2 regions of the Sinobaca sp. SA16-1 genome follow, and region 2 is predicted to be linked to the other one. Evidence: predicted binding sites of a transcription regulator. Region 2 holds the regulator's gene; the other holds the start of a gene.
The links. Region 2 encodes Rex, which represses fermentation and respiration genes when NADH is low (regulators of the CRP and FNR family bind a similar motif). Its sites were predicted from a motif close to TTGTGAAATATTTCACAA; they were not measured.
Positions count from the first base shown of each region.

Region 1 (4,425 bases), 130 kb from region 2:
CCGGTCTGCTGCACCGCAGCTGCTGCAATAGCAATTGACTGTGGGGAAATCAATTTGCCCATGACGCCGCCTGCTGTATTTGAAGCCAGAAGAAGCGCAGGGCTTGTCCCAATTTGGTTGGCAGTTACGACCTGAAGGCTTCCAAACAGGGCATTGTTATTCACAACAGAACCGGTCAGAAATACGCCAATCCAGCCAAGCACGGGGCTTGCGAATGGAAAGAACATGCCTGTATTGGATAAAGCCAATCCCATGGAGGCGCTGAGGCCCGCATAGTTGGACAGGTTCGCAAAAGCCATTACAAGGCAGATCGTCAGCACGGGAAGCCATAGTTCTTTAATCGTCTTTCCCAGGACCCGCATGGTCTGAAAGCCATTAAGGGAAGGGAAAAGTGTACTTGTGAGCAAGATAGAAACAAAGATCGCGGTTCCGGTCGCAGACAGAAGATTCACGCTCCAAACCGCATCCATGGCCGTTTCAACGGCGGCAATAGGCGGCAGCTGCATAACCTGCTGATGAAGAGCCGGCATCTGTATGGCTAAAGTAGTGAAAGCAAATCGGCCGCCTTCTGCAAACAAAGCCTGAAATGAAGGAAGGCTCCATACGGCAATAACCGCAGTCAAAATGTAAAACGGGGACCAGGACACGACAATTTGTTTAAAGCTGTAGTGTGCTTTTTCAGGAAGCGCTTCTGCACCGGGCTCCCGGTAAATGGTTGTAGGCTGCCATATACGGAGGAACAAGGCAAGGGCCACCATGCTGATCAAAGAGGATAGAATATTGGCAAGCTCCGGTCCCATAAACACAATAGTTATGGTCTGTGCGAGCGTATACGTACCGCTTACGACAAGCAGAGCAGGAAGAACTTCCTTTACTCCTTTCCGGCCGTCAAGAATAAATATAAGAATAAAGGGCACGGCAAAGCTGATGCCGGGAAGGATCCAGGCGAGCATACGGGAAAGTTCCAATGTTTCCAATCCTCCGACCTGAGCGCCGGTAATAACGGGAATACCGATGGCGCCGAATGCGCCGGATGCAGCATTGGCAATCAGGCAGAGACCGGCTGCTTTTAAAGGTTTAAAGCCAAGGGTGACCAGCAGTGCAGCACTGATAGCAATCGGGACCCCAAACCCTGCGGCGCCTTCGAGAAAAGCATTAAAGCTGAAGCCGATCAGAAGGAGCTGCAAACGATGATCCTGGGAAATGTTAGCGATGCTGCCGCGGATAATATCAAATTTACCGGTTTCCACTGCAATTTTATACAACCAGACGGCCATAATCACAATGTAGCCGATCGGCCAGAGCGCCCGGCCGAAGCCCAGAAGTACTGCAGACACAGCGGTGGACACCGGCATATCGAAAAACAGAATAGTAATAGCGGTACATACAGCCAGCGAGAGAGCGGCAGCGTAAACGCCTTTCATTTTAAAGACTGTCATCGCCAGCAAAAAAAGAAGAATAGGGAGAAACGCGATCAGCGCACTGATCCATTCATTGCCAAAAGGGTCATACTGCTGGTACCACATGGAGGGTCATCTCTCTTCTGTAAGGTGTAGTGTAATTAGTTAGTAAGGTTTTTGACAGCTGGTTCCAGCGTATCCTTCAACGTTTTTATGCTGTGGTCAAACTGCTTCTGTTCTTTTTCGGAAAGAGCCAGCTGTACAACTTCACGGATGCCCTGGCGGTTTACAATTGTCGGCACGCCGGCATATACGTCTGTTGCTCCGTATTCTCCGTCAAGGTAGGCGCTCACAGTAAGAATGCAGTTTTCGTTACCTAGAATCGCACGAGTGACGCGGGCAAGGCTCATTGCAATGCCGTAGTAGGTGGCGCCTTTTTTCTGAATAATATGATAGGCGGCATCACGAACATTTTCAAAAATTTTGTCCAGATCCTCTGTTTTGTAGGCTGGGTTGGTTTTTAAATAGTCGGTGATCGGCACGCTGCCAATTGTTGCGCTGCTCCATACAGGAAGCTCGGTATCGCCGTGTTCACCGATTACATCAGCGTGAACGTTGCTTGCGGATACGTTAAAATAATCGCTTAAAAGAAAACGGAATCGGGCAGTGTCAAGCGTCGTACCGCTGCCAATTACACGGGATGCCGGAAACCCGCTGAACATCTTTACGGCCTGGGTCAGAATATCAACCGGATTGGTGGCAACGAGGAAAATACCGTCAAAATGATTTTCCATAACCTGATCCACCAGGGTTTTAAAAATCTTCATGTTTTTTTCTACCAGATCGAGCCGGGTTTCGCCGGGCTTCTGGTTGGCACCTGCACAGATGCAGACAATATCTGCTTCCTTACAGTCGCTGAAATCGCCGTACCATGTATTTGTAGGAGATGGGGCAAACGCTTTTCCATGATTTAAATCCATCACGTCCCCAATCGCTTTTTCCTGATTTACATCAATAATGACCAGTTCCTCGGTAATTGCCTGATTAATTAAGGCAAAAGCATAGCTGCTTCCGACAAGACCTGCGCCTATTAGTACCACACGGTTCACTTTTTCTTTTTTCATTGTATCCATCTAAATCACTCCTCATTATTTCTTATGTGAATTACTTCACAAGTTAATTGTGCATTATTTCACAAACTTTAGCAAGGGATTTTTTTGAATTTTTTTCTGTTTTTTTTGAAAAAATAAAGTAACGGCAGAAAAGCGGAGAACGTGTGGTTTCATCATGGCATGCCTCCCTTTTTTGGAAATAAAGGATGCGTCAGCAGGGGATGGGTTAAAAATAACATAATATTTAGAAAATTAATATCCAATAATAATGTACTTCTATAAGGACACGGCAAAAAAGCCGCCCGGGTGCCCCGGACGGCTTTTCTTATAAGCATGTATTTAAGAGGCGGGAGGATTTTGTTTCGGTGGTTTATTAAGTATGGCTTCCGCGGCTGCCCGCTTTTTAAACCAGCGGTAGACCAGGTAGAACACGATCAGAAACACCCCATACACCAGTGCGGCATAAAGAAGCTGGGAAGGGTTCGTCGTGATAAGTGTGCCGATTGTTGCAAACAGAATCATCGACGGTATTTTACCGAGCGAAGAAGCGACGGCGTAGGGAAGCAGCCGGATTCTGCTTAATGCCGCGTAACAATTCACGATGATGCTTGGAATAACCGGAATCAGCCGGGTGACAAACAGCGTAAAAAACGCATTTTTTTCAAAAAGCACCGTTATACGTTCCAGGGCCGCATATTTATTAATGATGCGCCGTCCCACGTCCTGAAATCCATATCGGACGAGTAAAAACATAATAATGGAAGCCGCTGCAGAGCCGAACCAGACGAGAAGCGAGCCGAGAACCGCTCCGTAAGCCGCGCCGATAATGCCCCCGATAATCGGATAGGGAATAATCGGAAACAGGGAAAACAGAACAGCTGCCCCTGCGGTTAAAAAGAAATAATCCCGGCTGTTCACCTGAAGCCAGTTGTATAGAGACCCGCCGTATTGATAAATGAGCCAAAACAGTCCCGCATAAAAAAGAAGTACTGCAATTCGCCTTAGTGCCATAAGCCACCCCCGTTGGAAATCATCTACTCCTACTGTACTGAATATAAACAGGGCTGGCAAAGAGAAAGACCCGCTATAAAAAAACGATGCCGGTTTACAGCCGGCATCGTTTTATATTACTGGGTTATACGCGCTCTTCCCATTTATCTTTTTCAGTCTGCTTCATCGTATCTTCTGTTTCCTGAGGATGGGCTGTACGGAAGGCATGGTGGTCGGATTCAATAACTTCCACCATTTTGCTGATCATGTCTTCCGGATCGTACTGTTGGTCCAGAATAGTCTCCGTTTCTTCAATGGAAGACCGCTTTGTAAATTTTTCCTTCTCGTCGTACCATTTCCACTTTTCTTCGAACATCCGGTCGTTAAATCCTGTTTCAAAAGGACCTGGATTAATTGTAGCTACCTGGACACCGAATTCTTCAAGCTCTGCTTTCATCGTTTTGGCTATTGCCTCGATGGCATGCTTGGAGGAGCTGTAGGCGCCGAGGTAAGGCATCGCTACAATACCGACGATAGAACTGAGGAAGATAATTTTGCCCTGTTTTTTGTTTACGAATTTTTTCGCTGCAATCTGGGCATTCTCCAAGGTGCTGAATACGTTTGTTTCATATACCTCACGCACACGATCCACCGGAATTTCCGAAATCGGACCGCCTTCGCCGATCGCCGCATTGGCTACAAATACATCATAATCATATTCCTCGATCAGCTGCTGATCGCGTTTGCTCTTCACATCAAGCTTAATTACTTCCAGCTTAACGCCGGCCGCATCCGCCGCTTCACGAAGGCTCGTTACCTGCGAAATAATCTCAACAGCGGCAATCACATGGTGGCCTTTCTTGGCCAGGCCAATCGCCGTGCCTTTTCCAAGGCCGGTTCCTGCCCCTGTAATAAATATCGTT
Region 1 is NZ_JCAKFL010000005.1:140,952-145,376, forward strand. Features, by position in the region: gene AC5W2J_RS14775 (L-lactate permease) at 1-1,526, opposite strand, end outside; gene AC5W2J_RS14780 (L-lactate dehydrogenase) at 1,562-2,524, opposite strand; gene AC5W2J_RS14785 (TVP38/TMEM64 family protein) at 2,852-3,523, opposite strand; gene AC5W2J_RS14790 (SDR family oxidoreductase) at 3,648-4,425, opposite strand, start outside.
Region 1: the regulator Rex is predicted to act here: its motif matches at 2,558-2,575, upstream of AC5W2J_RS14780 (L-lactate dehydrogenase).

Region 2 (4,425 bases):
TCGTGTGCTTCGATCTCGGATTCGATCTCTGCAATGGAAGCTTCAATCGTTTCAATCTGGCGCAGGCGGCGGCGTTCGTGTTTCTTCGCCTCTTTGTCCTGCTGAAAGCTGTTCTTGATTTCGGGCGCACCGACTGCGGCGGGAGTCGTCTCAGCCGCTTCTTCACGGCGTATCGCTTCGCGCTCCTTTTCATCCTCGACGCGGGCAATAAAGTAATCGTAATCGCCGATGTAGTCGCGGAGGCCGCCCGGGGACAGTTCCACAATCCGGGTTGCCATCCGGTTCAGGAAGTAGCGGTCGTGGGAAACGAAGACGAGCGTTCCCGGATAGTCAATCAGCGCGCTTTCGAGCACTTCCTTGCTGTCGAGATCGAGGTGGTTGGTCGGCTCATCAAATAACAGAACGTTTGGCTTCTGCATCATCAGCTTGGCCAGAGCGAGCCGGGCTTTTTCGCCGCCGCTCAGGTCGTACACCTTTTTCATTACGTCCTCCTGGGTAAACAGGAAGTTGCCGAGGACGGTGCGGATCTCTTTTTCCACCGTCTGGGGATAGTCATCCCATAGTTCATGAAGCACGTCTTTATTTGTGTTTAAGTCCGCCTGTTCCTGGTCATAGTAGCCGATTTTCACTTTGCTCCCGAGGCGGATCGTGCCGCCCTGCAGGGGAAGGTCTCCTTTCAGGGCTTTTAAGAGCGTGGATTTGCCGACGCCGTTCTGGCCGATGAGGGCTACGCTTTCGCCTTTTTTTACGTTCAGGCTTAAGTTTTTAATGATCGGTTCCGCTCCCGGGTAGCCGATGGTGACGTTATCGATCATCAGTACGTCGTTGCCGCTTTCTTTATCAATGGCAAAAGAAAATGAAGCTGATTTGCGGTCACCGTCCGGACGTCCGGCACGATCCATTTTTTCCAGCTTTTTGCGGCGGCTCTGCGCCCGTTTGGTGGTGGAGGCGCGGGCAATATTGCGCTGCACGAAGTCTTCGAGCTCCGCAATTTCCTTTTGCTGTTTTTCAAAGGTTTTCAGCTCCTGCTCATAGCGGAGCGCTTTTTCATCTATATAGTAGCTGTAGTTGCCCTGGTATAAAGAAGCTTTGTTCCAGGCAATCTCATACACCTTCTGGACAATTTTATCGAGAAAATAGCGGTCATGGGAAACGATCAGGACCGCGCCGTCATAGCCGGACAAATACTGCTCGAGCCAGCGGAGCGTATCAATATCCAGGTGGTTGGTCGGCTCGTCGAGAATCAAAAGCGCCGGTTTGGAGAGCAGCAGCTTGGCAAGAGCCAGACGGGTTTTCTGCCCGCCGCTCAATACGTTAATCGGGGTCTCGTAGTCAAAGGCCCCGAAGCGGAGCCCGGAAAGAATCCCGCGGATGTCGGCTTCAAACTGATAGCCGCCGCGTTCTTTAAAGGTGTGCTGCATGGAGTCATATTCGCTCAGCACCTTTTCGTAGGCGGCCGGCTGTTCGAGAAGGGAGGGGTCCGACATTTTTTCTTCAAGTCCGCGGAGGTCTTTTTCCATTTTGCGGAGTGCGGTAAATACCGTCAGCATTTCTTCCCAGATCGAGCGGTCGGTGTCGAGTCCGCTGTGCTGGTCGAGATAGCCGATCGATACGTCTTTTGGAACGACGACCTGGCCGGAATCACTTGGCAGCTCTCCGGTAATGATTTTTAAAAGCGTGGATTTCCCGGCGCCGTTTCGGCCGATCAGGGCCACGCGTTCCTTGGCTTTTATGTCCATTTTTATATTTTGCAGAATCGTGTCTGCACCAAATGACTTTGTTATATCTATACACTGCAGTACGATCATTAAGAACCATCCTTTTATACAAGTCTCATCTTTTAGTTTAGCGTATTTCGCGGGAAAAGGCGATTGTTCAGGAAACAGAAGGCGCGTCATTTCCTTTATATTCATATGACAATACGTGGCCGAATGGTGTACAATAAATAAAGAAAGCGCAAACAGAAATCCTTCTGTTCGTCTTTCTCCCAGATAACAGGTATGCTGTGTATACCGGGAGATCCCGATACAAACAATGCCTGAGAGCGATTGAAACAGGCAGCGACCTTTGGAGGCTTTCTAATGAATACAGACCAGCAAAAAATACCACAGGCTACAGCGAAGCGCCTGCCGCTGTATTACCGATTTCTTGAAAACCTGCATGCCTCCGGAAAAACCAGGGTGTCTTCCACGGAATTAAGCGAAGCGGTGAAAGTGGATTCGGCGACGATCCGCCGGGATTTTTCCTACTTCGGCGCGCTCGGCAAGAAGGGATACGGCTACAACGTATCCTACCTGCTGTCCTTTTTCCGGAAAACCCTGGACCAGGACGAGCGGACTAACGTCTGCCTCGTTGGCGTCGGGAACCTCGGCACGGCACTTCTGCGTTATAATTTTTCCAGAAGCGACAACACGCGTATCGTCTCCGCCTTTGACGTAAATGACAATATCGTCGGAAACGAAGTAGGCGGAGTGGAAATTTTCCATCTGGACAAGCTTTCGGAAAAGGCACCGGACGACGAGCAGCCAAGCGTGGCCATTTTGACTGTGCCCGCTGAATTTGCCCAGTCCACTGCCGAAAAGATTGTGGATGCCGGCATCAAAGGCATTCTGAACTTCACGCCTGCCCGGCTGTCCCTGCCGCCTTACATAAGGGTGCACCATATTGATTTATCGATTGAACTGCAGACACTCGTCTACTTTTTACGGAATTATCCGCTCGACACGTAAGCACGTATCCGATTTACTTTAAAAAGGGAGGCTGTAACATGCCAATAGGTCCAGGAAGTCTTGCATTGATAGCGATAGTAGCACTGCTTATATTCGGCCCAAAGAAGCTGCCGGAGCTTGGAAAGGCAGCGGGCAACACCTTGAGAGAATTTAAGTACGCAACCAAGGGGCTGGCAGATGATGACGATGAAGAAAAGCCAAAGAAATCCGAAACAAAAACCGGTGAAACCAAGTAATCCGAACCAACCGCCTATTATAGAAGAAGAGATGACGCTGTATGACCACCTCGGGGAGCTGAGAAGGAGAATCATCCTGGTCGGCAGCGTTTTTCTTGCGGCTATGATTATCGGCCTGATTATTGCACCGCGCGTGATTGAACACCTGCAGAACATCCCGGCGGCGGAAGATTTCCCGATGAACGTCTTCAGCCTGACCGATCCTGTGATGCTCTACATGAACTTCGCGTTTGTCATCGGCCTGATACTTGTGTTTCCGCTATTGCTGCACCAGCTCTGGGCGTTTGTCGCTCCGGGGCTTCTGGAAAATGAGCGGAAAGCAACTTTGTCGTACATTCCGATCGCGACGCTCCTGTTTTTCGGGGGGCTCGCTTTTGCCTACTTTATCCTGTTTCCAAACGTGCTCCGTTTTTTAAGCTCGCTTACCGAGCGGCTCGGCCTGACGGAGCAGTACGGCGTGAACGATTACTTCTCGTTTTTGTTCCAGCTTACGCTCCCGTTCGGGCTGTTGTTTCAGCTGCCGGTCGTCGTCATGTTTCTGACGCGCCTCGGCCTGATTACGCCCGCCTGGCTGCGCACGGTGCGGAAGTACGCATACTTCGTGCTGCTGGTTGTCGCCGGCTTTATTACGCCGCCGGAGATCGTCTCGCATCTGATGGTCACCGTGCCGCTCCTGCTGCTTTATGAAGTAAGCATTATTATTTCCAGGTCGACGTACAAGAAAGTACAGAAAGCCGAAAAACAGCGCATGGAAGAATGGGCGCTCGAAGAACAAAAGCGCCTGCAGGAAGAAATCGATAAAAAGAATAAAGCGTAAAAAACATCCGAAAGGGTGTTTTTTTTTTGCATAACTTGAAAATGGGCAAAGAAAGTTAAATCACTTTATTAACTTCCTCATCACCCCGTCACTGGAAAGTTCCTCTAACCATTCCATTAATTTTTCGATAGATGGCGCCTCTTCTTGATTAAACCAGTAACTTAGTACACCTATCATGGCGGATAAAGCATATTCCAAGGTATAGTCCAGCTCAAAACTTTCTTTCACGCCCCGGGCAGCCAGGGTTTCTTTTATGATGGGCTTCATGCCGGCTTTAATTCTGCCCTGAAAGGCCGGGTCGCCATGATCTCCCAGAAGTACCATAAGATACTTACTGTGTTGTGAATAAATGCTGACAATTGCTTGAAAAGGGAGCGGTTCATCCGGTAAAGACAGCTGTTGAATGGGAATCTCCTGCAGCTTAGAAATTAATGTGCTTTCTATTTCCTCGAGGACCTCGTAAACATCGGTAAAGTATTCATAAAATGTAGACCGGTTATATCCTGCTCTTGTGGTAACTTCTTTAATTGTTATTTTTTCTATCCGTTTAGTGCAGTATAGTTCCCAAAAAGCATCTATTAAATATTGTTTTGTTTGTGTGGTGACTGCTGAATTTTTTTTCATCCTCTTCCTCCTATAATGT
Region 2 is NZ_JCAKFL010000005.1:14,700-19,124, forward strand. Features, by position in the region: gene AC5W2J_RS14195 (ABC-F family ATP-binding cassette domain-containing protein) at 1-1,808, opposite strand, end outside; gene AC5W2J_RS14200 (redox-sensing transcriptional repressor Rex) at 2,082-2,729, shown strand; gene AC5W2J_RS14205 (twin-arginine translocase TatA/TatE family subunit) at 2,768-2,965, shown strand; gene tatC (twin-arginine translocase subunit TatC) at 2,982-3,782, shown strand; gene AC5W2J_RS14215 (TetR/AcrR family transcriptional regulator) at 3,843-4,406, opposite strand.